Regions from separate parts of the Sulfitobacter sp. AS92 genome, predicted to be linked through region 2. Evidence: riboswitches for the same ligand, from Rfam matches in the RefSeq annotation. Region 2 holds a riboswitch; the other holds the start of a gene.
What was found. A riboswitch is a leader RNA that binds a small molecule or an ion and turns the genes downstream of it on or off. The one in region 2 is predicted to bind thiamine pyrophosphate.
Positions count from the first base shown of each region.

Region 1: linked by a shared signal. The riboswitch ahead of thiB (thiamine ABC transporter substrate binding subunit) and the one ahead of thiD (bifunctional hydroxymethylpyrimidine kinase/phosphomethylpyrimidine kinase) in region 2 are both predicted to bind thiamine pyrophosphate.

Region 1 is NZ_JBBMQL010000001.1:123,118-139,019, forward strand. It holds gene WNY61_RS00600 (thiamine/thiamine pyrophosphate ABC transporter permease ThiP) at 1-683, opposite strand, end outside; gene thiB (thiamine ABC transporter substrate binding subunit) at 659-1,636, opposite strand; TPP riboswitch at 1,671-1,772, opposite strand; gene aroC (chorismate synthase) at 1,865-2,974, shown strand; gene WNY61_RS00615 (DMT family transporter) at 2,985-3,923, shown strand; gene cobO (cob(I)yrinic acid a,c-diamide adenosyltransferase) at 3,994-4,599, shown strand; gene pcaF (3-oxoadipyl-CoA thiolase) at 4,847-6,052, shown strand; gene paaA (1,2-phenylacetyl-CoA epoxidase subunit PaaA) at 6,081-7,073, shown strand; gene paaB (1,2-phenylacetyl-CoA epoxidase subunit PaaB) at 7,079-7,423, shown strand; gene paaC (1,2-phenylacetyl-CoA epoxidase subunit PaaC) at 7,459-8,181, shown strand; gene paaD (1,2-phenylacetyl-CoA epoxidase subunit PaaD) at 8,175-8,723, shown strand; gene WNY61_RS00650 (2Fe-2S iron-sulfur cluster-binding protein) at 8,731-9,795, shown strand; gene paaZ (phenylacetic acid degradation bifunctional protein PaaZ) at 9,806-11,830, shown strand; gene WNY61_RS00660 (PaaX family transcriptional regulator C-terminal domain-containing protein) at 11,820-12,611, shown strand; gene WNY61_RS00665 (ribonuclease D) at 12,666-13,280, shown strand; gene WNY61_RS00670 (KpsF/GutQ family sugar-phosphate isomerase) at 13,277-14,245, shown strand; gene lptC (LPS export ABC transporter periplasmic protein LptC) at 14,252-14,860, shown strand; gene lptA (lipopolysaccharide transport periplasmic protein LptA) at 14,887-15,360, shown strand; gene lptB (LPS export ABC transporter ATP-binding protein) at 15,357-15,902, shown strand, end outside.
Region 2 is NZ_JBBMQL010000004.1:317,393-333,294, forward strand. It holds gene thiS (sulfur carrier protein ThiS) at 1-27, opposite strand, end outside; gene WNY61_RS10575 (FAD-dependent oxidoreductase) at 17-997, opposite strand; gene thiD (bifunctional hydroxymethylpyrimidine kinase/phosphomethylpyrimidine kinase) at 990-1,793, opposite strand; TPP riboswitch at 1,861-1,957, opposite strand; gene WNY61_RS10585 (error-prone DNA polymerase) at 2,069-5,398, opposite strand; gene WNY61_RS10590 (DNA polymerase Y family protein) at 5,398-6,885, opposite strand; gene WNY61_RS10595 (hypothetical protein) at 6,833-7,567, opposite strand; gene WNY61_RS10600 (SOS response-associated peptidase) at 7,706-8,344, shown strand; gene WNY61_RS10605 (UdgX family uracil-DNA binding protein) at 8,341-9,771, opposite strand; gene WNY61_RS10610 (putative DNA modification/repair radical SAM protein) at 9,771-11,006, opposite strand; gene dctP (TRAP transporter substrate-binding protein DctP) at 11,234-12,205, shown strand; gene WNY61_RS10620 (TRAP transporter small permease) at 12,213-12,707, shown strand; gene WNY61_RS10625 (TRAP transporter large permease) at 12,709-14,025, shown strand; gene WNY61_RS10630 (malonyl-CoA synthase) at 14,183-15,700, shown strand.

The sequences.
Region 1 (15,902 bases), on a different contig from region 2:
AACCGAAACGCTTGATAGATCGCCAGTTCAATCGTTGTCGCGCGCGGCCCACCGCCCAGCGTCAGCGCCACGGCAAAACTGGTCAGACAAATCACGAAGATCAGCGCCGCCACGCCGGGTAAAACTTGCCGCAGCATCGGCCATTCCAGTGCCAGAAACAGCGCCCGCGGCGTCATCTGCAGCTGCCCGGCAAGCCGAAACCGCTCGGACGGGATGCTCTGCCAGCCTTGCAACAAAAGCCGTGTCGCCAGCGGAAGGTTAAAGAAGACATGGGCCAGAACCACCCCATGCAGCCCGTAGATCGACACCGGCGGCAATCCCATAGCCGCGCCGAATTGGTTCAGCACGCCCGAGCGGCCAAACACCGTCAGCAGCCCCAGCACCGCCACGATCACCGGCAGAATAAAGGGGGCACCCAGTAGGGTAATCAACGCCCCACGCCCCCAAAACCGCCGCCGCGCCAAGGCCCGCGCGACCGGCACGGCCAGCAGCACAGACAGCACCGCCGACCACACCGCCTGCGTCACGGTAAAACGCACCGCCGCCCAGTCCGCCGCGCCGAGCCCTGCCCCCACATCGGCCGCCATGAAAACGGCGACCAGGGCGGCAAGGATCAGGCCCGCGACCAGAGCGGCGGCGAAAAGCCCCGTCTTGCTGCTTAGCGCGACAGCGCGGTCAGCCATTCGTTCAAGGCCTCTTCACGGAGCGCAGGTACATCGGCATTGGGCACCAACAGCGCCTTGCCGGGTTGGATCATCCCGTTGAACCCTTCGGGCAGACCGCCCTCAGGCGTCACGGCGGGGTACATCCAGTTGGTCGTCGGCAGCACCGATTGTGCCGCGTCGGACACGAGGTACTGCAGGAACTGATCCGCCAGTTCGGGCTGATCTGACCCCGCGAGCTTTCCCGCCACTTCGATCTGCATGTAGTGGCCTTCGTCAAAGAGGGCGGCAGTTTTGCTGTCATCCTCTTCGGCGATCAGGTGATAGGCAGGCGAGGTGGTGTAGCTGAGCACCATGTCGGCCTCGCCTTCGAGGAAGAGACCGTAGGCTTCGGACCACCCCTTGGTCACGGTCACGACGTTATCGGCCAGCCCCGCCCAAACCTCGGGCGCTTCATCGCCATAGACCGCTTTGACCCACATCAGCAGACCCAGACCGGGCGTCGAAGAGCGCGGGTCTTGGATCACGATTTTTAGATCGCTCTCAGCCAGCGCTTTGAAATCAGTGGGCGCGGAAAGGTCCATGCCGTGAACAAAGGCGAAATAGCCCCAGTCATAGGGGACGAAGACGTCATCTTCCCAAGTGATCGGCAGATCATAGTCGGCCTGCAACCCGCTCAGCGCGAAAAGCTCGGTCTCTTTTGCCGCCGCGACAAGGCTGGTGTCGAGCCCCAGCACGATATCCGCGTCAGAGCGCGCGCCTTCGAGCTTGAGCCGCGCCAGCAAGGCCGCGCCATCGCCCATGCCGACGAATTTCAGGTCGCAGCCGCATTCGGCCTCGAACCCCTCTTCGATGGCCGGGCCGGGGCCCCATTCGGTGACGAAACTGTCGTAAGTATAGACCGTCAATTCAGGCGTCTCCGCCCATGCAGCCGATGCGCCCATGACGCCCGCAGCAAGTGTAAGATACTTCATTGCATCCTCCTTTTGCGGCGAAAGGTAAAAGGTGGATGTCTGTCCGGACCTTCCCTCCGCCGGTGTTAACCGGTTCAGGTTCAACGGGTCCGCACAACACGTACATCTCAGCCCAAAGGCCCCCCGAGGTAGCGTCAGGGGTAGATGCCCCCCACACAATTGGCAAGGCAAATCCCCTTGAGGCAGGGCGCTGCCCCGGCTAAGGGTTTGACAACAGGAGGTCCGCCCATGTCGATCAACAGCTTTGGCCATCTTTACCGGGTCACCACATGGGGCGAGAGCCATGGTCCCGCCCTCGGCGCCACGATTGATGGCTGCCCCCCTGGTGTGCCGATTGACGAGAGCATGATCCAACAATGGCTCGACAAGCGCAAACCGGGCCAGAACAAATACACCACGCAGCGGCGTGAGGCGGATGAGGTGCGGATACTCTCGGGCACCTTCGAAGGGGTGACGACAGGCACGCCCATCCAACTGATGATCGAAAACACCGATCAACGCTCCAAAGACTACGGGGATATCAAGGACAAGTTCCGCCCCGGCCACGCTGACATTACCTATTTCCAGAAATACGGCATCCGCGACTATCGCGGCGGTGGGCGTTCCTCGGCGCGTGAGACGGCGGCGCGGGTGGCGGCGGGTGGTCTGGCACGCGAGGCGATCAAGGCGCTGGCCCCGAACCTGCAAATCACCGGCTATATGGTGCAGATGGGCCCGCATAAAATCGACCGGGATGCCTTTGATTGGGACCAGATTGACCTGAACCCCTTTTGGGTGCCCGACGCCAAGGCGGCAGGCGACTGGGCCGATTACCTCGACGGGCTGCGAAAGTCCGGCAGCAGCGTCGGTGCGATCATCGAAGTCACCGCGCGCGGCGTGCCTGCGGGGCTCGGCGCACCGGTTTACGGCAAACTCGACACCGATTTGGCCGCCGCGATGATGAGCATCAATGCCGTCAAAGGCGTGGAGATCGGCGAAGGCATGTCAGCCGCGATGCTGACCGGCGAGCTGAACGCGGACGAGATCACCATGGGGCCAGAGGGGCCGGAGTACTCCTCCAACCATGCGGGCGGTATCTTGGGCGGGATCAGCACCGGGCAGGATGTGGTCGTGCGTTTCGCGGTCAAACCGACGTCCAGCATCCTGACCACGCGGCGCACCATCACCAAACAAGGCGAAGAGACAGAGATCATCACCAAGGGCCGCCACGATCCCTGCGTGGGCATCCGCGCGGTGCCCGTGGGCGAGGCGATGATGGCCTGTGTGTTGCTGGATCACCTGCTGCTGCACCGCGGGCAGATCGGCACCAACCGCGGACGGATCGGCCCCGAAGCATGAGGACCAGAGCATGAAAGTCGATGATTTCTCCGCCCGCCCTGCCCTTGGCGTCGGGCTGAAAATCACGGCGATCCTGCTCTTTACCTGCATGTCTGCGATCATCAAATCGCTGGCCGACGACGTACCTGCAGGCGAGTCTGTCTTCTTCCGCTCCTTCTTTGCCATTCCGGTGATCCTGATTTGGCTGGCGCAACGCGGCAAACTGAAAAGCGGGCTCAAGACGCAAAACCCGATGGGCCATGTCTGGCGCGGGCTGTTCGGCACTACGGCGATGGGGCTGACCTTCACCGGCCTTGGCCTGCTGCCCCTGCCCGAGGTCACCGCCATCGGTTTCGCCACGCCGATCTTTACCGTCATCCTCGCCGCCGTGCTGCTGGGCGAGCAAATCCGTCTGATCCGAGTCACCGCTGTCGCGGTCGGGCTGGTGGGCGTGATGATCATCCTCTGGCCGCGTTTCAGCAACATCGGCACAATGGAGCAGACGGCCACCATTGGCGCACTGTTGATCCTAATGGCGACGATGGTGCGCAGCCTTGTGCAGATCCACATTCGCCAATTGGTGCAGAACGAAGACACCGCCGCGATCGTCTTTTACTTTTCCGTCACGGCATCGATCTTGGCGCTTTTCACCCTGCCCTTCGGCTGGGTCATGCCTGATCTGCAAACCTTTGGCTTGCTGGTGTTGGCAGGGTTAATCGGCGGAGTGGCGCAAATTCTGATCACCTCGGCCTATCGCTTTGGCTCGGCCTCAATGCTGGCGCCATACGACTATACCTCGATGCTCTTTGCCATCTTGCTGGGCTATGTCTTCTTTGCCGAACTGCCGACGATGATGATGCTGGCGGGCGCGGCGCTGGTGATCAGCGCGGGCGCACTGGTGATTTGGCGGGAGCGGCAACTGGGGATGGAACGCGGCAAGGCGCGGTCTGTTACCGATCCCAAAGCGTGATCGAATGCAGACTTTCGCCCGGCCCTGCCTCTGCCTATGGTGCCCCGAAACCAGCTAAAGGAGATGACCGATGAGCGACGCGGATCCGCAAGACCACAAGGAAAAGATGCAGCAGCGTCAGGCCGAGCAACGCGCCAAGGTGGCCGAGCTGCAAGACCCGGAAAAGGGTCTGGTGCTGGTCCATACCGGGCCAGGCAAAGGCAAATCCTCTTCTGCTTTCGGCGTTGTCGTACGCGCACTTGGCTGGAAACAGCACGTCGGTGTGGTGCAGTTCATCAAGGGCAAATGGAAGACCGGCGAACGGCTGTTCTTTGAACAGCTGGACGAGGTGACATGGCACACGATGGGCGAAGGTTTCACCTGGGACACTCAAGACCGCAACCGCGACATTGCCGCCGCCGAAGCCGCTTTCGGCAAAGCGCGCGAGATGATGGCGAGCGGGGAATATGACCTTGTGGTGATGGATGAGATTAACATCGCCATCCGCTATGAATACCTCAAGATCGAAGACGTGATCGCTGGGCTTGAGGCCCGCGACAAGCGCACCGCCGTTGTGCTGACAGGCCGCGATGCCCGGCCTGAGCTTTGCGACTATGCCGATCTGGTGACCGAGATGTCAGAGGTTAAACACCCGTTCAAAGCAGGCATCAAAGCGCAGCGCGGTGTGGACTACTAAGCCCCACCCTAGCTTTGCTTCTTTAAAAGTACCAAAGGCCGTCCTTCCCCAAGGGCGGCCTTTTTCAATTCTATCGCAATGCAGCGTCTCATCCCCGCTCCATCCGGCGCGGGCTCCGAGCCACAGCATGTCCCCTCTGCCCAATGACGTGTTACCGAAATTTTATGCTCGAGTGCATTTCGTAACATTTAGATTGAAACGAGTCGCCGCGTTGTATAAATTGCAGGGCAACAACAGGAGTACCCCCATGCAGGCATTCATCTGCGACGCGCAGCGCACCCCCATTGGCCGTTACGGCGGCGCCCTCTCTTCGGTTCGCGCCGATGATTTGGCAGCGATCCCGTTGAAGGCGCTGATGGAGCGCAATCCTTCGGTGGATTGGGCACGTGTCGATGATGTCATCATGGGCTGCGCCAACCAAGCGGGCGAAGACAACCGCAACGTGGCCCGCATGGCCGCACTTCTGGCCGGTCTGCCCGTCGATGTGCCGGGTGCCACGATCAACCGCCTCTGCGCCAGCGGCATGGATGCCGTGGGGGCCGCCGCCCGGGCGATCCGCGCTGGTGATATGGATTTGGCCATTGCAGGCGGGATCGAGAGCATGTCCCGCGCGCCTTTCGTCATGCCCAAGGCCGAAACCGCCTTTTCGCGCAGCAATGCCGTCTATGACACCACCATCGGCTGGCGCTTTGTGAACCCCAAGATGAAGGCCCAGTTCGGCGTGGATTCCATGCCCGAGACCGCTGACAACGTCGCCGCAGACCATGATGTGTCCCGCGAAGATCAAGACGCTTTCGCCGCGCGAAGCCAGCAACGCTGGGCCGAAGCGGATGAAAGGGGTATCTTTGCTGAGGAAATCACCCCCGTCACGATCCCGCAGCGCAAGGGTGATGACGTGGTCGTGGACCGCGATGAGCACCCCCGCCCCGGTACCTCGCGCGATAAGCTCGCCAAACTGCGCGGCATCAATGGCGCGGACCTTACGGTTACCGCGGGCAATGCCTCTGGTGTGAATGACGGTGCCGCGGCGATGCTGCTGGCGTCTGAGGCAGGCGTAAAAGACCACGGCCTCACCCCCATCGCCCGCGTTGTCGCCATGTCCGCTGCAGGTGTCGAGCCGCGCGTCATGGGCATTGGCCCGATCCCGGCGGTGCGCAAGGTGCTGGATCGCGCGGGCCTCACCATCGAACAGATGGACGTGATCGAACTCAATGAAGCTTTCGCGAGCCAAGGCCTCGCTACCCTGCGCGCCTTGGGCGTGGCAGACGATGCGCCCCATGTAAACGCAAACGGCGGCGCCATCGCCATCGGCCACCCTCTGGGCATGTCCGGCGCGCGTCTGGTGATGACGGCGGCGCTGCAACTCAAGCGGACGGGTGGCAAATACGCGCTATGTACAATGTGTGTGGGCGTGGGACAGGGCGTCGCCCTGATCCTTGAAAACGCAGGCTGAGACTTCTTTCCGAGAAAGGAACAGAACGATGTATGCACAGATGATCAAATCCACCGGCAAGGGCATCAAGTCCCTTGACGAGATGGACCCTGAAGAGCGCGCCTTTCAGGAGCGTATCGACGCGGGCGGCAAGATCGAGCCCAAGGACTGGATGCCGGACGGGTACCGCAAGAACCTGATCCGTCAGATCGGTCAGCACGCCCACTCTGAAATCGTCGGCCAGCTGCCCGAGGGCAACTGGATCACCCGCGCGCCGACGCTGGAGCGTAAGGCGATCCTGCTGGCCAAGGTGCAGGACGAGGCGGGCCATGGCCTCTACCTCTACTGCGCGGCGGAAACGCTTGGCGTGACCCGTGACCAAATGACCCGCGACCTGCTGTCGGGCAAGATGAAGTACTCTTCGATCTTCAATTATCCGACCCTAACGTGGGCCGATATGGGGGCTGTCGGCTGGCTGGTCGATGGAGCCGCGATCATGAACCAAGTGCCGCTGCAGCGGACATCTTACGGGCCCTATGCCCGCGCGATGGTGCGTATCTGCAAGGAAGAATCCTTCCACCAAAGGCAGGGCTTCGACATCATGATGAAGATGGCCAACGGCACAGATGCACAGCGCAAGATGGCGCAAGACGCACTGAACCGTTTCTGGTTCCCGGCGCTGATGATGTTCGGCCCTTCAGACAAGGACTCGGTCCATTCCGCGCAGTCGATGGCGTGGAAGATCAAGATGAACACCAACGATGAGCTGCGCCAAAAGTTCGTCGACGAGACGGTGCCGCAGGCGGAATACCTTGGCCTCACGATCCCCGACGAGACGCTTAAGTTCAACGAGGAAACCGGCCACTACGACTTTGCCGAGCCGGATTGGGAAGAGTTCTTTCAGGTGCTCAAAGGCAATGGCCCCTGCAACACCGAACGGCTGGCGGCGCGCAACAAGGCTTGGGACGAAGGCCGTTGGGTGCGCGAAGGGCTTTTGGCCCACGCCGAGAAAAAGCGCAGCAGAAAAATGGCAGCGGAGTAAGCGACATGAGCAGCCCTGAATCCAGTGAATACGACGGCACCGAAGCCGCCCCGCATGGCAAAGCACGCAGCACCGAGTGGCCCTTGTGGGAGGTCTTCATTCGTGGCCAGCACGGTCTGAGCCATCGCCATGTTGGCAGCCTGCATGCGGCAGACGCGGAAATGGCGATCAAGAACGCCCGCGACGTCTATACCCGCCGCAACGAAGGCGTCAGCATCTGGGCCGTTGAGGCCAGCGCCATCGCCGCCTCCTCCCCCGAGGAGAAGGGCGCGCTCTACGAGCCTGCCGATGACAAGGTCTACCGCCACCCGACCTTTTTCGACATTCCCGACGAAGTGGGGGCGATGTGAGCACGGTTAATCCCAAGTTCGAATTCCTCTGCCGGATGGGCGACAACGCGCTGGTGCTCGGCCACCGCGTCTCCGAATGGTGTGGCGTGGCCCCGGTGCTGGAAGAAGACATCGCGCTGGCCAATGTGGCGCTTGACCTGATCGGGCAGACGCAGCTTTGGCTGGGCCTTGCCAGTGAAGCCGAAGGCGCAGGCCGCGATGCCGACAAGCTCGCCTTTCACCGCGACGTTTGGGATTTCCGCAATGTCTTGCTGGTTGAGCAGCCCAACGGCGACTTCGGCCAGACCATGATGCGGCAGTTCCTATTCGACGCATGGCATCTGGCGCAACTGACCGCGCTGATCGACTCCAGCGACAAGCAAATTGCCGCCATCGCCGAGAAATCGGCCAAAGAGGTGACCTATCACCTCGAGCGCTCCTCCGGCACGGTGATCGGCCTCGGTGACGGAACCGAGGAAAGCCACCGCCGTATGCAGGCGGCGCTTGATCTGCTCTGGCCCTATGTCGGTGAGATGTTTCTTGGTGATGACGTCGACGCGGCGATGGTCGAGGCTGGCATTGCGCCCGAACCGGAAAGCCTGCGCGCGAGCTATGACCAACTCGTTGGCGACACGCTGACAGCCGCGAGCCTGGCCAAACCCGAAGACGATTTTGCCCATCGGGGCGGGAAAAGCGGCGCGCGGCACAGCGAACATTTGGGCCATATGCTGACCAAGATGCAGTGGCTGCAGCGCGCCTACCCGGACGCCTCATGGTAAGATCCGCCCCCCACAGCCGCCCGGCCCCCGCGCCGGTGCCGGGGGTGGTGCGCGATACCGCCCCGCGCGGTGCCGCGCTGGCCGAAAAGCCCGCATTAGAGACGGTTTGGGCATGGCTCTCGGCGATCCCGGACCCGGAGATCCCCGCGATTTCACTCACCGATCTGGGCATCATCCGCGATGTGGCGTGGCACGACGATACGCTGGTCGTGACCATCACGCCGACCTATTCCGGCTGTCCCGCCACCAGCATCATCAACCTTGATATCGAAATGGCGCTGAGCGACCACGGCATTGAGAAGCTGGAACTGAAGCGCCAGATCTCTCCGCCTTGGACCACCGATTGGATGACCGACACCGGTCGCGCCAAGCTGGAAGCCTACGGCATCGCGCCGCCCCGTCCCGCCGGCGGCCCGCAGCATTGTCCGCATTGCAAATCCACCGCGGTGGAGCGGATCAGCCAGTTCGGCTCGACCCCCTGCAAGGCGCAATGGCGCTGCAAAGATTGCCTTGAACCCTTCGACTATTTCAAATGTATCTGAGGCCCCGATGAGCCAGTTTCACCCCCTGTTAGTGACTGATATTCACCACACCATCCGCGATGCGGTGGTGCTGACGCTGAAGCCAGAAAACCCTGACGCATTCGCCTTTACCCAAGGCCAATACCTGACCTTCAAGCAGGATTTCGACGGCACCGAATTGCGGCGCAACTACTCGATCTGCGCGGGGTTGGACGATGGCGAGCTGAAAGTCGGCATCAAACGCGTCGATGGCGGGGCGTTTTCGACCTATGCCAATACTGAGCTAAAGATCGGCGACACGCTGCACGCCATGCCGCCGCAGGGTAAGTTTTTCACTGCGATCGAGCCGGAAGTGGCTAAGAACTACCTCGGTTTTGCGGGTGGCTCGGGCATCACTCCGGTACTGTCGATCCTCAAAACGGTGCTGAAACGCGAGCCTAATTCGACCTTTACGCTGGTCTATGCCAACCGCGCGGTGAACACGATCATGTTCCGTGAGGAGCTTGAGGACCTCAAGAACCACTATATGGGTCGGCTGACGATCATCCATATTCTCGAATCCGGGCAGGACATGGAGTTGTTCGAAGGCCGTGTCGATCAGGCGAAATGTGACGCGCTGTTCAAACATTGGATCCAGATCGACAATATCGACACGGCCTTCATCTGCGGGCCAGAGCCGATGATGCTGGCGATTGCCGAAGCGCTCAAGACCAATGGGTTGAGCGACGAACAGATTAAGTTTGAACTGTTCAGCGAAAGCCAGCAGGGCCGTCTGGCGAAACAGGAAATGGCCAAGCGCAGCGAAGGTCAGAGCGGCACTGAAGTCACCGTCATCATCGACGGGGCGCGGCGCAGTTTCACCATGAAAAAGGGCCAATCGGTGCTCGAAGCCGCCTTGGAGAACGGTCAGGAAGCGCCCTTTGCCTGCAAGGCTGGGGTCTGTTCAACCTGCATGGGCAAGGTGCTCGACGGTGAGGTCGAAATGCTCTCGAACCACGCGCTTGAGGACTATGAGGTCGAGCGCGGCTATGTGCTAACCTGCCAGAGCTACCCGCTCAGCGACACGCTCACTATCGACTACGACACCCACTAAAGGAGCCGACATGCGCGATATTCAAAGCTTTGCCGCGGGCGAATGGCTGGCCTCAGGGGCCGGTGCGCGCAACATCGCCAGCGCCATCACCGGTGATGTGATCGCCCAAGCCGGCAACGATGCGCTGGACGTGCAGGCGATGCTGGGCTTTGCCCGCGACCAAGGCGGCCCCGCCCTGCGCGCGATGACATTCCATGACCGCGCGCGGATGCTGAAAGCGCTGGCGCTGCACCTAATGGAGCACAAACAGGCGCTCTATGATCTGAGCTATGATACCGGGGCGACCCTGTCGGACCACAAGATCGACGTCGACGGCGGCATTGGCACGATGCTCGTCTTTGCCTCTAAGGGGCGGCGCGAGATGCCGGATGCGCATGTCTATCTGGACGGTGCGCCCGAGCAGTTGGGCCGTGACGGACAGTTTATGGGGCGGCATATCTGCACGCCTTTGCAAGGCGTCGCGGTGCATATCAACGCCTTCAACTTTCCCGTTTGGGGCATGTTGGAAAAGCTCGCCCCTACCCTGCTCGCGGGCGTTCCGGCCATCGTGAAACCTGCCACAGCGACCTGCTATGTGACCGAACACTGCGTGCGGTTGATGCTGGATAGCGGGCTGCTGCCAAAGGGCGCATTGCAACTGGTCAGCGGCGGCTTGGGCGACATGCTCGACCATCTCGACTGTCAGGATGCGGTGGCCTTTACCGGCTCTGCCGATACCGCGCTCAAGCTGCGCAGCAATCCGCGCCTCTTGCAAAACTCCGTGCGCTTCACCTCGGAGCAGGACAGTCTCAACGCGTCTGTCCTTGGCCCTGATGCCACCCCCGGCACGCCTGAGTTCGATCTTTTTGTTAAGGAAGTGCAGCGCGAGATGACCGCGAAAGCGGGGCAAAAATGCACCGCGATCCGCCGGATCATGGTCCCGCAGTCTCAGATCGACGCGGTGATCGCAGCCCTGTCTGAGCGTTTGTCAAAAACCACCATCGGCGATCCCCGCGATGAGTCTACCCGCATGGGGGCGCTGGTCTCGAAAAGCCAAAAACGCGACGTGCTGGAAAAGGCCGCCTTGCTGAGCGCCGAAGCCGAGCGTGTCTTTGGTGACCCCGACAACTTCACCGTCAAAGGCGCTGATAAAGACAAAGGCGCCTTCCTGCCGCCGATGCTGTTCCATTGCGCAGACCCAGATAAGGCCGAGCGCGTGCATGACACCGAGGCTTTCGGCCCAGTCTCGACCCTCATGCCTTACCGTGACCTGCCCCATGCGACGCAGCTGCTGAACCGTGGCCAAGGGTCTCTTGTCGCCTCCATCATCACCAACGATGGTGAGGTGGCGCGCGAGTTGACCATGGGCTCGGCAGCCTTCCACGGGCGACTTTACTTCAACAACCGCACGTCGATGAAAGAAGCGACGGGACACGGCTCTCCGTTGCCGCATATGGTGCATGGCGGGCCGGGCCGCGCGGGCGGTGGCGAAGAACTGGGCGGCATTCGTGGTGTGATGCATTACATGCAGCGCACTGCCATTCAGGGCAGCCCCGACATCCTGACCGCCATCGGCAAGCAATGGGTGCCGGGTGCAGAAGAGATCACCGACCGCGATCACCCTTTCACCCGGCGTTTCACCGAGTTGGACTTAGGCGAAACCTTCTATTCCAAGTCCCGCGAAATCTCGCTTGACGATATTGAGACCTTCGCCAATTTCACCGGCGACACTTTCTATGCGCATATGGACGACGAAGCCGCCGCGGCGAACCCGTTCTTTCCGGGGCGCGTGGCGCACGGCTACCTGCTCCTAAGCTTCGCTGCCGGGCTTTTCGTGCAGCCCGATCCGGGGCCGGTGCTGGCCAACACCGGGCTCGATAATCTCCGCTTCCTCGAACCTGTCTCAGCCGGGGACAGCATGAAGGTGCGGTTGACGGTCAAACACAAAACCCTGCGCAACGAAGAATACGGCGAGGTGCGCTGGCATGTGACCCTGACCAACCAGCGAGAGGAAGCGGTCGCGGAATACGACCTGCTGACGATGAATGCTCTCTGAGCACTCCGCCCCCCTCGTCGCCGCCTTTGCAGGATTGGGCGGCCAGCGCGTCTGGTCGTTGATGATCAGCCTGTTCGGTGATCTGGCCCAGGGCAATGGCGACGCGATAGACGGGCCGGTTTTGTCCACCATCATGGCAGCACTTGATGTGCGGCCAGAGGCGAGCCGCGTGGCGCTGCACCGGTTGCGAAATGACGGTTGGTTGCAGTCACGCAAGGTGGGGCGGATCAGCCAGCACAGTCTGACCGCGCAGGGCCGCGCGGAAAGTGCGGCAGCCAGCCCCCGTATCTATGCCGCCCCGCCGGATCTGTCGGAGCCATGGCAGATGGTGATGACTGAAGAAAACGGACGCGAGATTGACGCCACCCTGCGCGCAGAAGGCTTCATCGCAGTCATGCCACGCGTCTATGTAGGTCGGAGTGAGAGTACTGCCCCCAATGGGAGCCTGTCCCTACGAGGGGTAACCCCGCCCGACTGGCTGCGCCGCGCCGTGGAGCCGACTGCGTTGGAACCGGAATATGACGCACTGCTACATGCGCTGTCTACACTCCAAGGAAAGCTGGCCTCTGCCAGTCACATGAACGCGCTCGAGATTGCCGTCCTGCGCTGTCTTATCGTGCACAACTGGCGGCGGCTTGCGTTGAAACATCCTGCTCTGCCTGGCGGCCTTATCCGTTCCGACTGGCCGGGCTACCAATGCCACCTGCTGGTCGACCAATTGCTAACCCGCCACCCCCGGCCCGCCTTGAGAGATTTAGCCGCTGCCTCGGCGGCGAGCTGACCGTCGACAAAGCGCTGCTTTCCCATGCCGGGCAAGCGCGGTATAGACGACCTCATGACAAATTTCCTCTATCAGAACGACCTGCCGGATGACCTCGACCTTGGGCCGATGGTTGCCATTGATTGTGAGACGATGGGGCTGCATCCGCACCGCGATCGGCTGTGCGTTGTGCAGCTGTCGGGCGGCGACGGTCATGCGCATCTCGTGCAGATCGCCAAGGGCCAGACCGAGGCGCCGAACCTCTGCGCGCTGTTGGAAAATCCACATGTGCTGAAGCTGTTTCACTATGGCCGGTTTGACATCGCGGCGATGCTCAACGCCTTTGGGGCTACCGCAGCGCCGGTCTATTGCACCAAGATCGCCAGCCGTTTGATTCGCACCTATACGGATCGGCACGGGCTGGCGAAGCTCTGTCAGGAACTGCTGAGCGTGGATATCTCCAAACAGCAACAATCCAGCGACTGGGGGGCCAAAGAGCTGACCCAAGCGCAGATCGATTATGCCGCGTCAGATGTGCTTTACCTGCACCGTCTGCGCGATGAACTTAACAAACGCCTGATACGCGAAGGCCGGATGGACATGGCGCAGGCCTGTTTCGATTTTCTGCCGATGCGCGCCCGGCTTGATCTGGAGGGATGGCCGGACACGGACATCTTCGCACACGCATGAACACACCTTTCCTTGATACTGCCCGCCGCGTGATCCGCTGCGAATCTGACGCGCTGATCCAGCTTGCCGACAGCCTTGATGACCGTTTCCGTGCTGCCGTCGACCTGATGCGCGCGTGCAAAGGCCGCATCATCGTCACCGGCATCGGTAAATCGGGCCATATCGGCAACAAGATCGCGGCGACGCTGGCCTCCACCGGGACGCCTGCGCAATTTGTGCACCCAGCCGAGGCAAGCCACGGCGACTTGGGTATGATCACCGCAGCTGACGTGGTGCTGGCGATCTCCAACTCCGGCGAAGCGCCGGAATTGGCCAACCTCATCGCCTATTCGCGCCGCTATGCGATTCCGCTGATTGGTATCACCAGCCGCCCAGACAGCAGCTTGGGCCGCCACAGCGATGTGGTGCTGGAACTGCCCCGCATTGCCGAAGCTTGCGGCACAGGCGTTGTGCCCACCACCTCAACCACGCTTACACTGGCGATGGGCGATGCGGTGGCCGTGGCGCTGATGGAGAACCGCGCTTTCACCGCTGAGCATTTCCGCGACTTCCACCCTGGTGGCAAACTGGGCGCGCGGCTGAGCCGTGTGGCAGACTTAATGCATGTGGGCGATGCGCTGCCATTGGTCTCTGCCGATGCGCCAATGGCCGACGCGCTGAGCGAGATCAGCCGCAAGGGTTTTGGCGTGGTCTGCGTGGTGAATGACGCGGGCGCGCTTGAAGGTATCATCACCATGGGCGACCTCGCGCGTCACTTGGATGGGCTGATGACCATGACCGCGCGTGAGGTCATGACCCCCGCACCCGTCACCATCAGCCCCGACGAACTGGCCGAGAAAGCCGTGGGCGTGATGAACAACCGCAAGATCACCTGCCTGATCGTCACAGACCCGGCGCAGGACGAAGGCAAATCGCCCGTGGGGCTGCTGCATATCCACGACTGTCTGCGCGTCGGGCTGGGGTAACGCGGGATGAAGGGCGACCGCCACTCACGTGTTGTCTCTTGGCTGAAAGTACTCTTTCCGCTGATTGCGCTGGCACTGCTGTCGACCCTGTTCCTGTTGTCGCGCGCGATAGAACCGCAGGCGGTGATCCCTTTTGCGGATAAAGAAGTGCAAGAGCGCCTGCGCGACCAGCAGATCACCGGGCCCTTCTATTCTGGCACGACGGCGGACGGCGATCTGATCTCATTCTCCGCTGAAAAGTTGACAACCCCCGGCGGCGAGACCGGCACCAATGAGGCCGAAGATATCGAGGCCACCCTAGACCTACAGGATGGTGCGAAAATCATACTGCAATCCAGCAGCGGCAGGTTCGATACCGGCGCAGAAGAAGCAGAGTTAGCGGGCGATGTGCGCGTCAGCACCTCAACCGGCTACCAGATTCTATCTGAGCGGATGACAACAAACCTAACCACACTAGATCTTCTTTCACCCGGCCCGGTCGAAGCTACCAGTCCGGCAGGCAAGATCACCGCCGGAAGCATGGCAATCACCAATCGGCAGAACAGCGCCGGCTCGCAATTGCTTTTCACAAAAGGTGTGAAACTGATATACACGCCGCAAGCAACGAAAGAGTAACTGCCTTGAAACACTTGTTTATTTTGATGCTGCCGCTGCTTTTCGCGCTGCAGGCCGCCCCTGCCACTGCACAATCGGCCAATGTGGCCTTCGGCGCGCTAGAGCAAGATACCAGCCTGCCTGTCGAAGTGACCGCCGATAATCTGTCGGTCGATAATGCTTCTGGAACGGCTGTTTTCACCGGTAACGTGTTGATCTCCCAGGGTGAAATGACGCTCTCTGCGGGCAAGGTGCAAGTGATCTACCGCGCTGAGGATCAAGGCATTGCCAAGCTTGAGGCGACGGGCGGCGTGGTGCTGGTCGCTGGCGAAGACGCCGCTGAATCGCAACGCGCCGACTATGATATCGACGCAGGCACCTTGGTGATGAGCGGCGATGTCCTGATGACCCAAGGCCCAAGTGCGCTGAGCGCGCAGGAAATGACGGTGAACCTGAACGACGGCACGGCGCAGATGTCGGGCGGCGTGAAGACCATTTTGCAGCCCGGCAGCGGCAACTGATGCCCCCCGAACTCAAGGTTGCCGGGGGCGACTCTGGCCTGCGCATTCAGCATTTGCGCAAATCTTATCGCAAGAAAGCGGTGATCCGCGACTTTTCGATGGAGCTTGACCGCGGCGAGGTTGTTGCCCTTTTAGGACCAAACGGCTCGGGCAAGACAACGACTTTTTACGCGGTAGCCGGGCTGGTCACGCCCGAGGGGGGACGTGTGACCGTGGATGGCAAGGATGTCACCACCCTGCCGATGTACCGCCGCGCGCAGCTTGGCATTGGCTATCTGCCGCAGGAAATGAGCATCTTTCGCGGGCTGTCGGTACAAGACAACATCAGCGCGATCCTCGATATCCGGGTCAAACACCGCCACCAGCGGCGCGAGCGGCTTGAAGAACTGCTGACCGAGTTTTCCATCGAACACCTGCGCCGCGCGCCTGCGCTGGCGCTGTCAGGGGGGGAGCGTCGCCGCGTGGAAATCGCCCGCTGTCTGGCCGCCAATCCCAGCTATCTGCTGCTTGACGAACCCTTTGCCGGGGTCGATCCGATTTCC
Region 2 (15,902 bases):
CGCCTCGCCGTTCACTTCAATTTTCACGGAATAAATCCCCCGTTGTCGCTGTTGCAAGAAAGGCCGCAGCCTGTTCGGCCAAGGCCGGTGCCATGAGAAACCCGTGCCGAAACAATCCGTTAAGGTGCAGCACCGCACCGCGTTGCACGATGCCGGGAAGATTGTCGGTGAATGCGGGGCGCAGGTCTGCGCCCATCTCGATGATCTCCCCTTCGGCAAAGCGCGGGTCGAGCGCATAGGCCGCCGAGAGCAGTTCCAGCGCAGATCGTGCGGTCATTCGGGCGCGGCTGGCGCTCTCGATCTGGGTCGCGCCCAGCATGAATATCCCGTTCCCACGCGGCACCACATAGAGCGGATGGCGCGGGTGCAGCAGGCGGATCGGGCGGGTGAGGGTGACATCAGGGGCGCGCAGCAAGATCATCTCGCCACGCACGGCGCGCAGATTGGGCAGGTCCGCGCTGGCGGCCATGCCACGACAGTCAATCACCGGGCCTGCGACCTCCGATGGGGTGAGGGGCGTGGTCTCGACTTTTACCCCTTGGGCGGCGAGCGTTTGGGACAGATCATGCAGCGCTTGGCGCGGGTCTAGATGCGCTTCGTCGGCAAAGAACAGGCCGCGCCGGTGACGCGCTGCGAGGTCAGGCTCTAGGGCCGCGATGGCTTCGGCATCGCAAGCGCTGTGGCTCTCGGTCCGGGCTGCGAAACGCTGGATTTCGGCGCGGTCGCGTTCGGGGGCAAGGACCAAGGTGCCGCGTCGGGTCACATCGGTTACTTCAGACCACATGTCAGCGGCGCGCTTCCCATGGGTCACCACCGCAGGCTCGCTCAGCGCGCCTTCGCAAAAGGGCGCGAGCATACCGCCCGCCCACCACGAACAGCCATGGGGCCCGGGCGTGCCTTTGCGGTCGACCAACCGAGGGCGCAGCCCCTGCGCCAAACAGGCCCGCGCGGCCCAAAGCCCCGCAACGCCTCCGCCAATGATGGTGATGTCACTCATGCGGCCAGACCGCGTGGAAATGATGCACTGGGCCGTGGCCGCTGCCGATTTGAAGCGTGTTAGCAGCCGTGATGGCGCGTTGCAGATAGGTGTGCGCAGCCTGCACGGCGTGCGGCAGTGTTTGCCCGCGTGCAAGCCCTGCGGCAATGGCGGCAGAGAGGGTGCAGCCGGTGCCGTGGGTATTCGTGGTGTGCTGACGGGGCGCGCTGAGGCGCAGGGTTTCGTCTGTCGTTATGAGCAAATCAACGCAGGTCTCCCCCGTGCCATGCCCCCCCTTCATCAGCACCGCGCCGGGACCGACCGAGAGCAGAGCACGACCCTGTTCCAGCATGGCGGCTTCATCGGTGGCTTCCTGCGTATCGAGCAACCGAGCGGCCTCGGGCAAGTTCGGGGTCAGCAGATGGGCGAGGGGCAGCATCCGGTCGCGCAGGGTCGCCACCGCCTCGGGGGAAAGCAACGCATCGCCGGATTTCGCCACCATCACCGGGTCAAGCACTACCGGTGCAGGGCAGTCCGCCAAGCCTTCGGCCACGGCGATGATCGTCTCAGGGTCGCCCAGCATGCCCACCTTGACCGCGCCAATCGCCAGATCATCGAATACCGCCGCCATCTGCGCCCGGATCATCGCGGGAGAGATCATCTCGACCCCGGTTACCGCGCGGGTGTTCTGCGCCGTCACGGCGGTGAGCACGCTGGCCCCATAGACGCCAAGCGCGCTGAAGGTCTTCAGGCCAGCCTGAATGCCCGCCCCGCCGCCGCTGTCAGAGCCCGCAATCGTCAATGCTTGAAACGCCATATGGCCCCCATTCGTCAGATGGGCCAAGGGCATGGGGATACGGGGATAAACGACGGGCCGCATGGGGCCGATGTTTGGTTCCGTTCCCTACGCCGGTACGACCCGGATCAGGTTCGATGGGTCGGTTTTCACCTCTCAGCCTTGCGGCACCCCAACGGATTGCCGGCAGGCTAGCGAGGCGCGATCAAAGGGTCAACTGGCGATGGTTAATTTATGTGTTACACATGTATTTCAGTGGCCTACGGATCAAAGCTCACGCAACACATGAAGATTCGTTAATGAAAGTCGCGCGATTTCGGGATCACACGCGCGTCGCGCGGATGGCTATGCATCGCAACCTGACCGGGCAGCGGATGGGTCGGGTGATCGCCGCGCGTGGTGATGCCGGGCATCGGCGCATCCGAGAGTGCGGCGAGCCGGTCAGAGCGGTCCTCCAACCGGTCGGCCACCACATGGATCACCCGCCCATCGGTCTGCACGCGCCCCTCCACGACCAGCAGCCGCGCCGCCATGATCGTGGGGCGGTAGAGCTTGAACATATTCGGCCATATCACAAGGTTCGCGACGCCGCATTCGTCCTCCAACGTGATGAAGCAGACCCCCTTGGCGCTGCCCGGTTTTTGGCGCACCAGCACCAGCCCAGCGAGCTTCACCCGCCGTCCATGCCCCATCCGCCCCAAATCGCGGGCCGAAGAAAAGCCCTGCGCGGCGAGGCTGGAGCGGTAAAAGGACATTGGATGCGCTTTGAGTGACAATCGCAGCGTCTGGTAATCGGCGACCACCTGTTCGGCCTTTGGCATCACCGGTAGCGTCACCTCAGGCTCCGGCCCCTGAGACGCCGCCTCGGCATGGTCAAAGATCGGCAGGGCGGGCGCGTCGCGCAGCCCTTGGGCCTGCCAAAGCGCTTGGCGCCGGTCGATCCCCATGCTGCGCATCGTGTCGGCAGCGGACAACTGGCGGATCGCCTTGACGTCGAGGCCAGCGCGGGTCTTGAGGTCTTCGACATCGACAAAAGGCATCTCGCGCCTATCCATGATCCGCGCACCGGCTTTCTCCTGCAACCCATCCACCATGCGCAGCCCCAGCCGCAGGGCAAAGCCCTCGCCACAAGGCTCCAGCGTGCAGTTCCAATCGGAGAGGTTCACATCCACGCCGCGCACCTCGACCTGATGTTCCCGCGCATCGCGCACGATCTGCGCAGGCGCGTAAAACCCCATCGGTTGTGAGTTCAGCAGCGCGCAGGCAAAGGCCGCCGGGTAGTGGCATTTCATCCAGCTTGAGACATAGACCAGCTTGGCAAAACTCGCCGCATGGCTTTCGGGGAAGCCGTATTCGCCAAACCCCTTGATCTGATCAAAACAGCGCTGCGCAAAGACCGGGTCATAGCCGCGCTTGGTCATCCGGCCCACCATCTTGTCCTGCAGCTTTTCGATCGTCCCGCGCGAGCGGAAGGTGGCCATGGCCTTGCGCAGCTCATTGGCCTCGGTCGGTGAAAACTGTGCCGCGTCGATGGAGATCTTCATTGCCTGTTCCTGAAAGATCGGCACGCCCAAGGTGCGGCTGAGGATGCTGAACAATTCGTCCTGCGGATAGGCCGGGCCGGGGGCGGGGTAGACGACGCTTTCCATCCCCTGACGGCGGCGCAGATAGGGGTGCACCATGTCGCCCTGAATGGGGCCGGGGCGGACGATGGCGACCTCGATCACCAGATCATAGAACACGCGGGGCCGCAGTTTCGGCAGCATCGCCATCTGCGCACGGCTTTCAACCTGAAACACCCCGAGGCTGTCGCCGCGGCAGAGCATGTCATAGGTGGGCCGCCCCGTGGCGTCGTCCTCATGGTCCTCCACCGGGACGGTGGCCAGTTCCAGCGGGCAGTCGTAATGCGCCTCGATCAGATCAAAACATTTGGCGATACAGGTGAGCATGCCAAGGGCGAGGATGTCGACCTTGAAGATTTGCAACGCATCGATGTCGTCCTTGTCCCATTCGATGAAACTGCGCTCGGGCATGGCGCCGTTGCCGATGGGGACGATCTCGGTCAGGGGGCGCTCAGTCAGGATGAAGCCGCCGACGTGTTGGCTGAGGTGGCGCGGCATGCCGATCATCTGTTTGGCCAGCGTCAGCACCATGCGCAGATAGGGGTCCGACAGGTCCAACCCCGCCTCGCGGGTGCGCTCGTCGTCCATCTGGCCTTCGAAACTGCCCCAGATCGTGCCCGCGAGTTTCGAGGTGACGTCCTCCGACAGCCCCATCGCTTTGCCAACCTCGCGAATGGCCGAGCGTGGGCGGTAGTGGATCACCGTGGCGCAAAGCCCGGCGCGGTGGCGGCCGTATTTGCCGTACATGTATTGGATGACTTCTTCGCGCCGCTCATGTTCGAAATCCACGTCGATGTCGGGCGGCTCGTCGCGTTCCTCCGAGAGGAACCGCTCGAACAGCAGGTTGTGCACGGCGGGGTCGACCGAGGTGATGCCAAGGCAGAAACAGACGGCGGAGTTGGCCGCCGAGCCGCGCCCTTGGCAGAGGATCGGCGGCTCGGCTTCGTAGCGCGCAAAGCGCACGATGTCGTAGATGGTCAGAAAATAGCGCGCGATTTTTTTGGACTCGATCAGGGCGAATTCCTTCTCGATGGTCTTTTTCACCGCCTCGGGCACGCCTTCGGGGTAGCGGCCTGTCGCGCCTTCCCATGTGAGGCGGGCCAGTTCCTCCATCGGCGTGCGGCCCTCGGGTACGATCTCATGCGGGTATTCATAAGCAAGATCAGTGAGTTGGAAGGTGATCCGATCCGCCAGACGGCGCGTTTCGGCAATGGCATGGGGCCAGTCGGCAAAGAGGCGGATCATCGCCTCGGGGGATTTCAGATGCCGCTCGGCATTGGCGGCCAAGAGATAGCCCGCCTTGGGCACGATCACGCCCTCGCGGATCGCTACCATCACATCCTGCAAGGGCCGCCGGTGGCGCGCGTGATAGAGCACATCATTGGTGGCCATGATCGACAGCCCCTGCGCACGGGCCAGCGCATCCAGCCGGTTGATCCGCGCCCGGTCATCGCCCCGGTAAAGGAAGCTCGCCCCGATATGGCGCATCTCCGGCAACGCCTTGACCAAGCGCGGCAGGCCCGCGGCAAAGACGTTGAGGTTTTCGGGCGGCATCACGATCAGATGCAGCCCTTCGGCGTGCTGGCTCAGCATTTCCAGCGTTAAATGGGTCTCGCCCTTTTGCTGCCATTCGCCGTCCACCGATTGCATCTTGCCCGCCGAGAGCAGCGTCGAGAGCCGCGCATAGGCGGCGCGGTCTTGCGGATAGGCGAGGATCTCGGTCCCGCAGAGCAGCACCAGCCGTGCGCCGATCAGCGGGCGGATATGGGCCTTTTCCGCCTCCACATGCAGGCGCACCACGCCCGCCAGCGTGTTGTGGTCGGCGATGCCGAGGCTGTCATAGCCGTGGTGATAGGCCATCTCGATCAGGTCCACGGCGTCCGAGGCGGCGCGCAGGAAGGAAAAGCAACTCGCCAGCCCAAACTCCACGTAGTCCGCACGGGGCGGGGCACTGAACCCATCTTCGCCAAGCGTGCGGCGCTTATGTCCCTCCTGCTCGGGCATCAGGCGAAGAGCCCATGCAAAAACCAGCGCGGCTCGGCCCCGCGCCCGTCGTGGATCACCCCCTCGCGGTAGAGCCAGAAGCGTTGGCCACCTTCGACTTCGACCTTGTAATAGTCGCGCAGACGCGTGCCGGGGCGGTCGCGCCACCATTCGGGCGCGATGCGTTCGGGGCCGGTGTGGCGCGTGGTTTTATAGGTGACGCGCCGCCAGTTGAACTGCGAGGGCGGGCCTTCGGGCACGGCATATATCACGCGCACCTCTTCGGCGGGGGTGAGCAGGCGCAGGGGACGGTCGCGCAGCAGCGTCGGCGCGGCGGCGGGGGTGCCGTGCAGGGCGTCGACCCGTTGTTCCACCCGTTCGGGCTTATGGGTCTCGCGCCACTGAGGCCAGCTGACCTTGTCCGCGCCCAGTTTGGCGGCAAGCCGGTCGAGCAGGCCGGCCACATCCGCCGAAGGGTCGCGTTTGCCGTCGAGGTGGTCTTGGATCAGCGGCAGCGGTTCGCTGGTCAGCGCCTCCAGCGTCAGCAGGTCAAAGCCGAAACCGCTGTCGATGTTTTCCAGCTTGCCGTCGAAGAGGCGGCGCAGGTGGGATGGGTCGCGGCTGGCCCGCGCTGTCGCCACCCCAAGGGCGCGCCAGTCGCCGTCGATGCGGTAGATGGTGAGCCTCAGCCGCCGTGCGCCCAGTTCGGCGCGGGCCAGAAGGGTGCAGAGGTCATCCACCAGCGCGGGCAGATGCGGTGCGGGGTCGATCACCGGCTCAGGCAGGCGGCTGCGGGTCATAAAGTGGCGGTGATCGGGCGGGGCGTTGAGCGGGTCGGGCGCGGTGCCAAGCGCCTTGTCCAGCAAGATCAGCGGGTTGCGTGCAGGTTTGAGGCTGGCGAAGCGGCGCATCAGCGCGGCGCGGGGCAGATCGCTCAGCGCGCCGATGGTCTTGAGGCCAAGACGGTCCAAGAGCCGCGTGGTCTGGGCATCCAGCCGCAGGGCGACGACGGGCAGGGGGGCGAGGGCGGTGGCCACGTCCTCGCCCTCGCAAATCTGCGCTCCATTGCCATATCGCGCCAGCGCCTGCGCCGCGCCGGGGGTGGGGGCCATGGCGACCCGTGCCGTCAGCCCCTGCAACGCGAAACGCGCCCGGATGTCGCGCAGCATCGCCGCCTCGCCGCCAAACAGATGGGTGCAGCCGGTGACGTCCAGCAGCAACCCGTGGTCCACGTCGCGCGCCGTCCAAGGGCACCAGCGCCGCGCCCAATGCACCAGCCGTTGGATCAGCGCCTCGTCGCCTTCCAGATCGGCGGGCTCGACGTGCAGGTCGGGGTGGATGGCCTGCACATCGACCACCCGTACGCCTGCCTCGATCCCCCGCGCCTGTGCCGCAGCACTCAGCCCATGGACCACCGGACCATGCGTCCCGTCGCGTGACAGGACGACCGGCACCTCATTCCCCGGCACGCTGCGGTATTGGGCGATCACCCGGCGCCACCGTTCCATCGTCAGCATAGGGAACCAGACGGAGACGATCTGCGGCGCGGGGGCTTTGGCGTTTCTCGGGGTCATGGCTGGCCACCCAACGCCCCGGCGGATGCCCGCGGGAGCGAAACAGGTCGAGCTCCCAACGGGCCGCGCCCGGCGCCTGCGCGTCCTGCGGATGGGCCTGTGACGGCAGGGCAGAGATGCGCCAACGCATCCGTGCCGCACTCAGGCCGCCCGGATCGCCGCTGCGGATCAGATAAAGCGGCACGCCCGACGCTTCGGCCCTGAGCGAAAGCCGTTTGGTGGCGGTGAAATCCAGCACCTCCGGCCCGCCATGCACCTCGCCGATCACGGCCGAGAGACCCGCGCAGGCCGCCCCTTCCTCCATCGTCCAAAGCACATCGCGCGGATGGCTGACCGTGACCAGCAGCACCGGTTGCTCCAGCCCGAAACCGCGCAGGCTGGGCGTATAGGGTGCACCATTCTCGCGCCGCGACAGGAAGTCTTGCACCCATAGCACCGGCCCCGCGCTTTGGGGCAGCAGCGAGAGCACAAAACCGGTGGCCGAGGGGGCGGCAAAACCGGTCGGAAAGACATCCGTCAGCGGCGCATGCGTGGTCAGAACCCCCGGCTCGGGGGGCGTCGACGGCGTGCGCCGCGGCAGGGTAAGGACCTGCCCATATGAAGAATCGGTTGTCATGCACGAATCCATATGTTCACATTTTGTTCTATTTATAAATCACGAACTGCGGTCCTGTCAAAGATCATGTGGCCCTTGCCGGGGCCGCATAAGATCGCATCTACTGAGCGCAACCACGGCGGCAAAGGGGCCTGATCCATGTGCAATCTCTATTCCCTGACCAAGGGCCAAGACGCGATCCGCGGCTGGTTCGACGGTATCGACGACCAAGCGGGCAACCTGCCGCCGATGCCCGGCATTTATCCAGATTACAGCGCTCCTGTGGTGCGCGGCGGTGCAGAGGGGCTGGTGCTCAGCATGATGCGGTGGGGGCTGCCGTCGCCTGCCTTTGCGCTTAAGGGCAAGAAGACCGATCGCGGCGTCACCAACGTGCGCAACATCGGCTCGCCCCACTGGCGGCGTTGGCTGGGGGCAGAGCATCGCTGCGTTGTGCCTTTCACCAGTTTTTCAGAGCCGCATAACCGCCCCGGCCAGCCCTCGCGCCCGGTTTGGTTCGCGCTGGACGAAGACCGCCCGCTGGCGTTTTTCGCCGGGATTTGGACGCAGTGGACCTCCGTGCGCAAGCTTAAAGACGGCGAGACCACCGACAATCTCTATGGTTTTCTGACCACCGAGGCCAATGCCGAGGTCGGCGCGGTGCATCCCAAGGCGATGCCGGTGATCCTGACCACACCCGAAGCGGTGCGGACATGGCTCAGCGTCGAGACCGCCGATTTGGGGACGCTGCAACAACCCCTGCCGGATGGGACGTTACAGGTCATCGACCCCGAGGATTAAGCCGCCTCGGCCATCATTCGCGCGGCCATCGCCAGATCAGAACGGAATTGCGCCGTGGCCTCCTCGCGCAGCGTCGGGTCCGGCACGCGCAAGAGGTAGGAGGGATGCAGGGTGATCAACACAGGGATGCCTTCTGGCCCCGCCTCGATCGTGCCGCGCCGTTTCAGGATGCCCGCGCCCTTGCCGGTAAGGCTCTGCGCCGCCGTGGCGCCCATAGCAAGGATCAGCTTGGGCTGCACTTGCGCCACTTCGGCGTTCATCCACCAGCGGCACTGGTCAATCTCGGGCGTATCAGGTCGCTGGTGAATGCGGCGCTTGCCACGGGCAGTGAATTTGAAGTGTTTGACCGCATTGGTGACGAAAGCCGCCTCGCGATCCAGCCCAGCCTCTCCGGCGATACGGTTGAACATCTGTCCAGCGGGGCCGATAAAGGGACGACCCGCAAGATCCTCCTGATCGCCCGGCTGCTCGCCGACCACCATCAGATCGGCCTCGCGCGGCCCTTCGCCCGGCACGGCTTGGGTGGCGTGGCAATGCAGCGGGCAGCGGGTGCAGGCGCGGATGGCGGTGGGCAGTTCCTCCATCGGGCCATCCCATGCGGAATCGAAGGCCGAAAGCTGCGCTTGCACCCGGTTCATGCGCACCGGGGGAAGGGTTGGCGCCGCTTCGGCCATGGCGCGGGCGCGGGCGGGGGCTTCGGCAATCATCTGGGGGATGAAGGCGGCTTCGGGCATGTTCTTCCAGTATTTCTTGGGCATCTCGGACTGCATCGCCTTCACCATCAGGCGGGCGGGGTTAAAGATGTTCTGGAAGTAGGTGATCCAAAGCTGCTCGCCCGCGTCTTCGGGCAGATCGGGCTTGCTGTGGCCTTCTTGAAAACTCAGCGTGCCATTCTCGAAAATCGCCGAGACATCGGGCGTCAGGATACGCCAGTCCATGTCCGAAAACCGCCGCACGAAGAAATCCGCCGTCGGCTCCACCGTGTGATGCGTGGGCTCGAACCATGCCGCGAAACTGCGGCGCGGGGCATCGGGCGCGCCGATCTCTCGGAAGCGGACGAAGGCTTTCATCTTGTGCTGACAGCGGCGCACGTTTTTTTCCATCTGCCGCAGCACCGCTAGGTCGGCATCGCCCCGGTCCGACATCAGATGCGGCGCGTCTTTCACCCGCCATAAAAAAGCATAGAGCCGGGCAAAACGCTCAGGGTCGCTATGCCAGACGGCGGTCTCGGCCATAGAGATAAAGCTGCGCGGGACCGAGACCTTCCCGCCTGAGGGGGGCTGGCTTTCCCCGCCGAACAGATCAGGAGCCGCGGCGTGATCCCCCCAAAGGATTTGCTCGGGCGGCACGCCAGCGGCCAGAAAACCGCGCGCAGCCTCGCGCCACGCTTTCGCGGTGCCGATGGGGGGCAAGGAAACGCGGTGCATCAGAACAAGGTCAACTGTTCGGGCGGCGGGGCAAAGCGCGCGCGCAGGTTGGCGCTGTCGGTCAGCCCGCCCGGTGTCCAGCCTCCGGCAGTGATGAACGCACGGGCCTTTTTCATCGACGCGCCCATGCGGGTCAGGTCTTCGTAGCGCAAGCTACGGTGCCGCCGTGTGGCGAGGATACGGTTCACCGTTTTCACGCCAAAACCCGGCACCCGCAGCAGCATCTCGCGGCTGGCGCGGTTTACGTCGAGCGGGAAGTGTTCGCGGTGGACCAGCGCCCACGCGAGTTTAGGGTCGATCTCAAGATCAAGGTTGCCGTCGCGGGTGACGGAGGTGATCTCGTCCAGTTGAAAATCATAGAAGCGCAGCAGCCAATCGGCCTGATAGAGCCGATGCTCGCGTTGCAAAGGCGGGCGGATCAGTGGCAGCTTGGCAGAACTGTCGGGAATGGGCGAAAAGGCGGAGTAATAGACGCGTTTCAGCTTGTAGCTGGAGTAAAGCCGCGTCGATTGGCCCAACACGGTCGCGTCGTTTGACCCATCTGCGCCGATGATCATCTGGGTGGACTGGCCCGCAGGAGCAAAGCGGGGCGGGCGCTTGCCGGTGAAGGATTTCTCTTTGCTGGCGTCCTTGACCATCCGCACATTCGCCATGGCCCGGCGGATCTGCTCGGGCTTCTTTTCCGGCGCATATTGCTCGACCGCGCTATCAGTCGGCAGTTCGACGTTGATCGATAGGCGGTCCGCCAGAAGACCAGCTTCTTCGATCAACTCGGGCGAGGCGTCGGGGATGGTCTTGAGGTGGATATAGCCACGAAAGTTCTCCTCGTGCCGGAGCTTGCGCGCGATCTGCACCATGTCGGACATGGTCGCATCGGGCGAGCGGATCACGCCGGAGGACAGGAACAGCCCCTCGATATAGTTGCGGCGGTAGAATTCGATGGTGAGCTTCACCACCTCATCCACGCTGAACCGCGCCCGGTCGACATTCGAGGACACGCGGTTGATGCAATAGCTACAATCGTAGATGCAGAAATTGGTCATCAGGATCTTGAGCAGACTGATGCACCGCCCGTCGGGGGCGTATGCGTGGCAGATGCCGCTGCCTTCGTTTGAGCCCAGCCCTTTGCCATCGCGCGAGTCGCGTTTGGTCGAGCCGGAGGAGGCGCAGGAGGCGTCGTATTTCGCCGCATCGCTGAGAATCGCCAGTTTTTGATCGAGTGTCTGTTTTGCCATGTGTTCTATATATGTTCTCAACGCGGCGCCGTCATTAATCTATCTTAATGCCGCGACAATTTGCGCAAAGGACCGCCAATGTGAGCGCGGGAGCAGGAGGACGAGAGTTTAAATTGACGTGGCGAATTCTTGTCGCTACGAATTACATGCAGATACATATTATGCATATGCATACGAGGGCACCGGGGCAAAGATCGCGGGCCTTTGATCACAACTGGGAGACGATCATGAAAACAACAACCACGCTCAGCGCGGCACTCTTTGCCGTGAGCACCATCGCCACCACCAGCACCGCCAGCGCCGAAGAAGTGACCCTGCGCGCCGTGTCGGCCTTTACCCGTGGCACCGCCTTCAGCCGCGAGTTTGAATCCTTTGTTGATTGGATTAACGAGAATGGCAAAGGCGTCGTTCAGATCAATATGGTCGGCGGCCCCGAAGCTGTGCCGCCCTTTGAATTAGGCAATGCGGTGCAATCTGGCGTTGTCGATATCGCCAACAACACCACGGCCTATTACCCCAACCTGCTGCCCACGGGCGACGCGCTGCATCTGGCGGAAAACACCATTCAAGAGCAGCGCGAGAATGGCTGCTACGAATTGGTCGACCGCATCCACCAAGAGCAGATGAACGTCAAATACCTCGGCCACGGCGGCGACGGGATCGGCTATCACCTCTATCTGACCAAACCGGTCGAGGGGCCGGACCTCAGCGGTCTGACCATCCGCACCACGCCGGTCTATCAGGCGATGTTCACGCAACTGGGCGCCAATCTGGTGCGCACCGCGCCGGGCGAAGTCTATAGCGCGCTGGAGCGCGGGGCGATTGACGGTTACGGCTGGCCGAGCCAAGGCGTACTGGATTTGGGTTGGGACGAGCAGACGAAATACCGTGTCGATCCGAGCTTTTACAATGTCGACGTGAACACTCTGGTGAACCTCGACACATGGAACTCCCTGACGGACGAACAGCGCGCCAAGCTGGAAGAAGGTGCGGCTTGGATGGAAGAGCTTAACAACGACAACGCCGACCGCAACGCTTCGGAATACGCGGCACAGGCCGAAGCCGGGATTGAAACGATCACCTTCAGCGATGCCGATGCCGAAACCTGGACCAATGCCGCGCGCGATGCCGGTTGGGCTGCGGTCGAAGAGGTCGATGCCGAACTTGCGCAGCAGATGCGCGCCTGCATGACCAAGTGATCGCCCGATGATCTCAACACTGTTTGACCGGACACTCCGGGGGCTGGCCGTTTTTTCGGCCGGTATCCTCGGGGTGATCGCGGTGTTTATCGCGATCAACGTGGTGCTGCGCAATCTGGGGCTGCCGGTGGTCTATGGCGCGCTGGATGCTATCCAATATGCGTTGATGATTGCCACCTTTCTGGGCGCGCCTTGGGTGCTGTCAATCGGCGGGCATGTGAAGGTTGATCTGATCACCAGCAACCTGTCGCAACGCACTGCCTATGCTTTGACCCGCCTGACCAGCGCCATTGGCGCGGTGACGGCAGGGGTGCTGGGCTGGTACGGGTTGCAAGCTGTGCTGGCCTCTGCCGCGCGCGGGTCGATGATCCGCACGTCTTTCGTGATCCCTGAGTGGTGGATGCTGGCCTTTGTGCCGCTGTCGCTGGCACTTTGCACGATTATCTTTATCCGTCGTCTGCTCTATCCGGAAACGGCCGAGCGTAGCTTGAGTGGTCTTTGACATGGATTGGGGCCTGACACTTACCTTGATGCTGGGCGGATTGGCGGTTTTGCTGCTGATCGGCTTGCCGGTCGCCTTTGCCTTTATCGCCGTGACGACCGTGGGGGCGTATTTCGTGCTGGGCGGAGACCGCGGCATCCTGCAACTGGCGCGCAACTCGGCGCAGTCGGTCGCGAACTTCCAGCTCGCGCCGATACCGCTGTTTATTCTGATGGGAGAGATCCTGTTTCAAACCGGGGTCGCGCATCGCGCCATTGACGCGATCGAGCGGGTGGTGACGCGCATTCCGGGCCGCATGTCGGTCGTGACGATCTTTGGTGGCACTATTTTTGCAGCCCTCTCCGGCTCGACCATCGCCAATACCGCGATGCTGGGCGGCACGCTGCTGCCGGGGATGCTGAAACGCGGCTATCACCCGTCGATGGCGATGGGGCCGATCATGGCCTCCGGCGCGATTGCCATGCTGATCCCGCCTTCGGCGCTGGCGGTTCTGGTGGGCTCGCTCGCGGGGATTTCCATCGCCGGGCTGCTGATTGCGGGTGTGCTGCCTGCGCTGCTGCTGGCGGTGCTCTTTGTGGTTTATGTGGTGGGGCGCAGTGTGCTGGACCCGAAGGTGGCGCCGCCAGATGTCTACGAGGAAATGACCCTCCGTGAGCGCTGGACGCCTTTCGCGATTTATGTGCTGCCGCTGTCGGTTCTCTTTGCTGTGGTGATCGGATCCTTGCTGGCGGGCATCGCCACACCCACGGAAAGTGCGGCTCTCGGCAGCATCACCGCCGTGATCATCGGTGCGGCTTACCGCGCGCTGAGTTGGGAGAAGATGGGCCGCGCGCTGATGGAGACGCTAAAGCTTTCGGTGATGATCCTGTTCATCATTGCGGCCAGCCAGACCTTCGCGCAGGTGTTGTCATTCTCGGGCGCTACCAATGGCTTGATCAACGCGATCAACGCTGTCGATCCGACGCCGCTGATGGTGCTTTTGGGGATGATCGCGATCCTGCTCTTTCTGGGCTGTTTCATTGATCAGGTTTCAATGCTGATGGTCACCGTACCGGTCTTCGTGCCGCTGGCAGGGGCGATGGAGATCAATGAGCTGACCCTTGGCGTGGTCTATCTGCTGACCATGGAGATCGGCTTGCTGACACCGCCCTTTGGCCTGCTGCTATTCGTCATGCGGGGCGTGGCGCCGCCTGAAATCCGGATGCCGCAGATCTATGCGTCGGTCATGCCGTTCCTGCTGATCAAACTCTTCGTTTTGGCGCTGATTGTTTGGCTGCCAGAGATTGCGACTTGGCTGCCGAGCCTGATGGGCCGCTAATACCTAAAACGGGGCGGCGCGTGAACGCCGCCCCGCAAGACATTGGCCCGCATCGCGTTTTCCCGATCTTCGGCTGGCGGGCTTCGCGTCAAACGCTTGCATTGCCCGGTGTAATGCGCTTGTCATCTTCTTAACGAAGAACGCGAGGAGTACCGTGATGCCAAACCCCCTTTATGACGCATTGTTCGGCCGTCACGCCGGAAAGACGACGGCCTTTCTGCATCTCGAAGGCGGGGTCGTGCTGACCCACGCGGGCTTCCTTGGGCGCGCTGCGCGGTTTGCCCATGTGCTGACCGATCTTGGCCTAAAGCCGGGTGACCGGCTCGCGGTGCAGATCGATAAATCCGCCGACGCATTGGCGCTCTATGCTGCTTGCGTGCAGGCCGGGGTGATCTTTTTGCCGCTCAATACCGCCTATACCGCGGATGAGGTACGCTATTTCGTGACCGACAGCGGGGCGGCAGCCTTTGTCTGCCAGCCTGCGCGCCGCAATGAGATGGCTCCGGTGGCCAAGGCGGCGGGTTGTCAGCTTGAGACGTTGGGGGCGGATAACGACGGCAGCTTTGCGGATCGTGCGACCTCGGCCTCCGATAACTTTGAGACTGTGGCACGGGACGCCGATGACCTTGCAGCCTTCCTCTATACCTCGGGCACCACGGGGCGCTCGAAGGGGGCGATGCTGACGCAGGCAAACCTTTTGTCGAACGCGCAGACGTTGGCCGATCTGTGGCGCTTTACCGCAAGTGACGTGCTGCTGCACGCGCTGCCAATTTTTCACACCCATGGTCTGTTCGTAGCGACGAATGTGACGCTGGTAGCGGGGGGCGCGATGATCTTCCTGCCCAAGCTCGACATTGACCGGCTGATAGAACGGATGCCCCACGCCACCGCGATGATGGGCGTGCCGACCTTCTACACCCGGCTTTTGGACGATGCGATTTTCACCCGTGAGACGACGGCGAACATGCGGCTGTTCATCTCTGGTTCGGCACCGCTTTTGGCCGAAACCCATGTCGATTTTGAGGAACGCACCGGCCACCGCATCCTCGAACGTTACGGCATGACCGAGACCAATATGAACACCTCGAACCCCTATGAAGGCGAGCGCCGCGCGGGCACCGTTGGTTTCCCGCTGCCGGATGTCGAACTCAAGATCACCGACCCCAAGACCGGCGCGACCCTCCCGGACGGAGAGATCGGCAGCATCGAAGTGCGTGGCCCGAATGTGTTCAAAGGCTATTGGCAGATGCCCGAAAAAACTGCCCAAGAACTGCGCGAAGACGGGTTCTTTATCACCGGCGATCTGGGGCGGCGCGATGCGGATGGCTACGTGAGCATCGTTGGGCGCGACAAAGACCTGATCATCTCGGGCGGTTACAACATCTACCCCAAAGAGGTCGAACTGCTGCTCGACGACCAGCGCGGTGTGCTGGAAAGCGCGGTGATCGGCGTGCCGCATCCCGATTTTGGCGAAAGCGTGGTGGCCGTATTGGTGGCGCGCAAAGGAGCGGAACTGGACCTTGATCGGATCGCAACGGATGTGGCTGCATCGCTGGCCAAGTTCAAACAGCCGCGCAAATTGATCGTCCTGCCAGAGCTGCCCCGCAATACGATGGGGAAGGTGCAAAAGAACGTCCTGCGCGAAACCTATCGGGATTTGTTTCAGACAAGTTAAGGGGCATGGGTTAACGGGCATGGGCGGGGAGGGGGCTGACACCTGGACGGCGTTTGGCCTTGCGTGGAATTGGCGCTTACCTGAGCGCCACGCGCCCGCCGCGGAGCCGTAACCTGCGACAAACTGGCCGTTAATGCCCGGTTTCGCTTGAGGTGCCGGGCAAATTTCTCCAGAAGGTGATGACCTTTCAGTCCGCCAGATC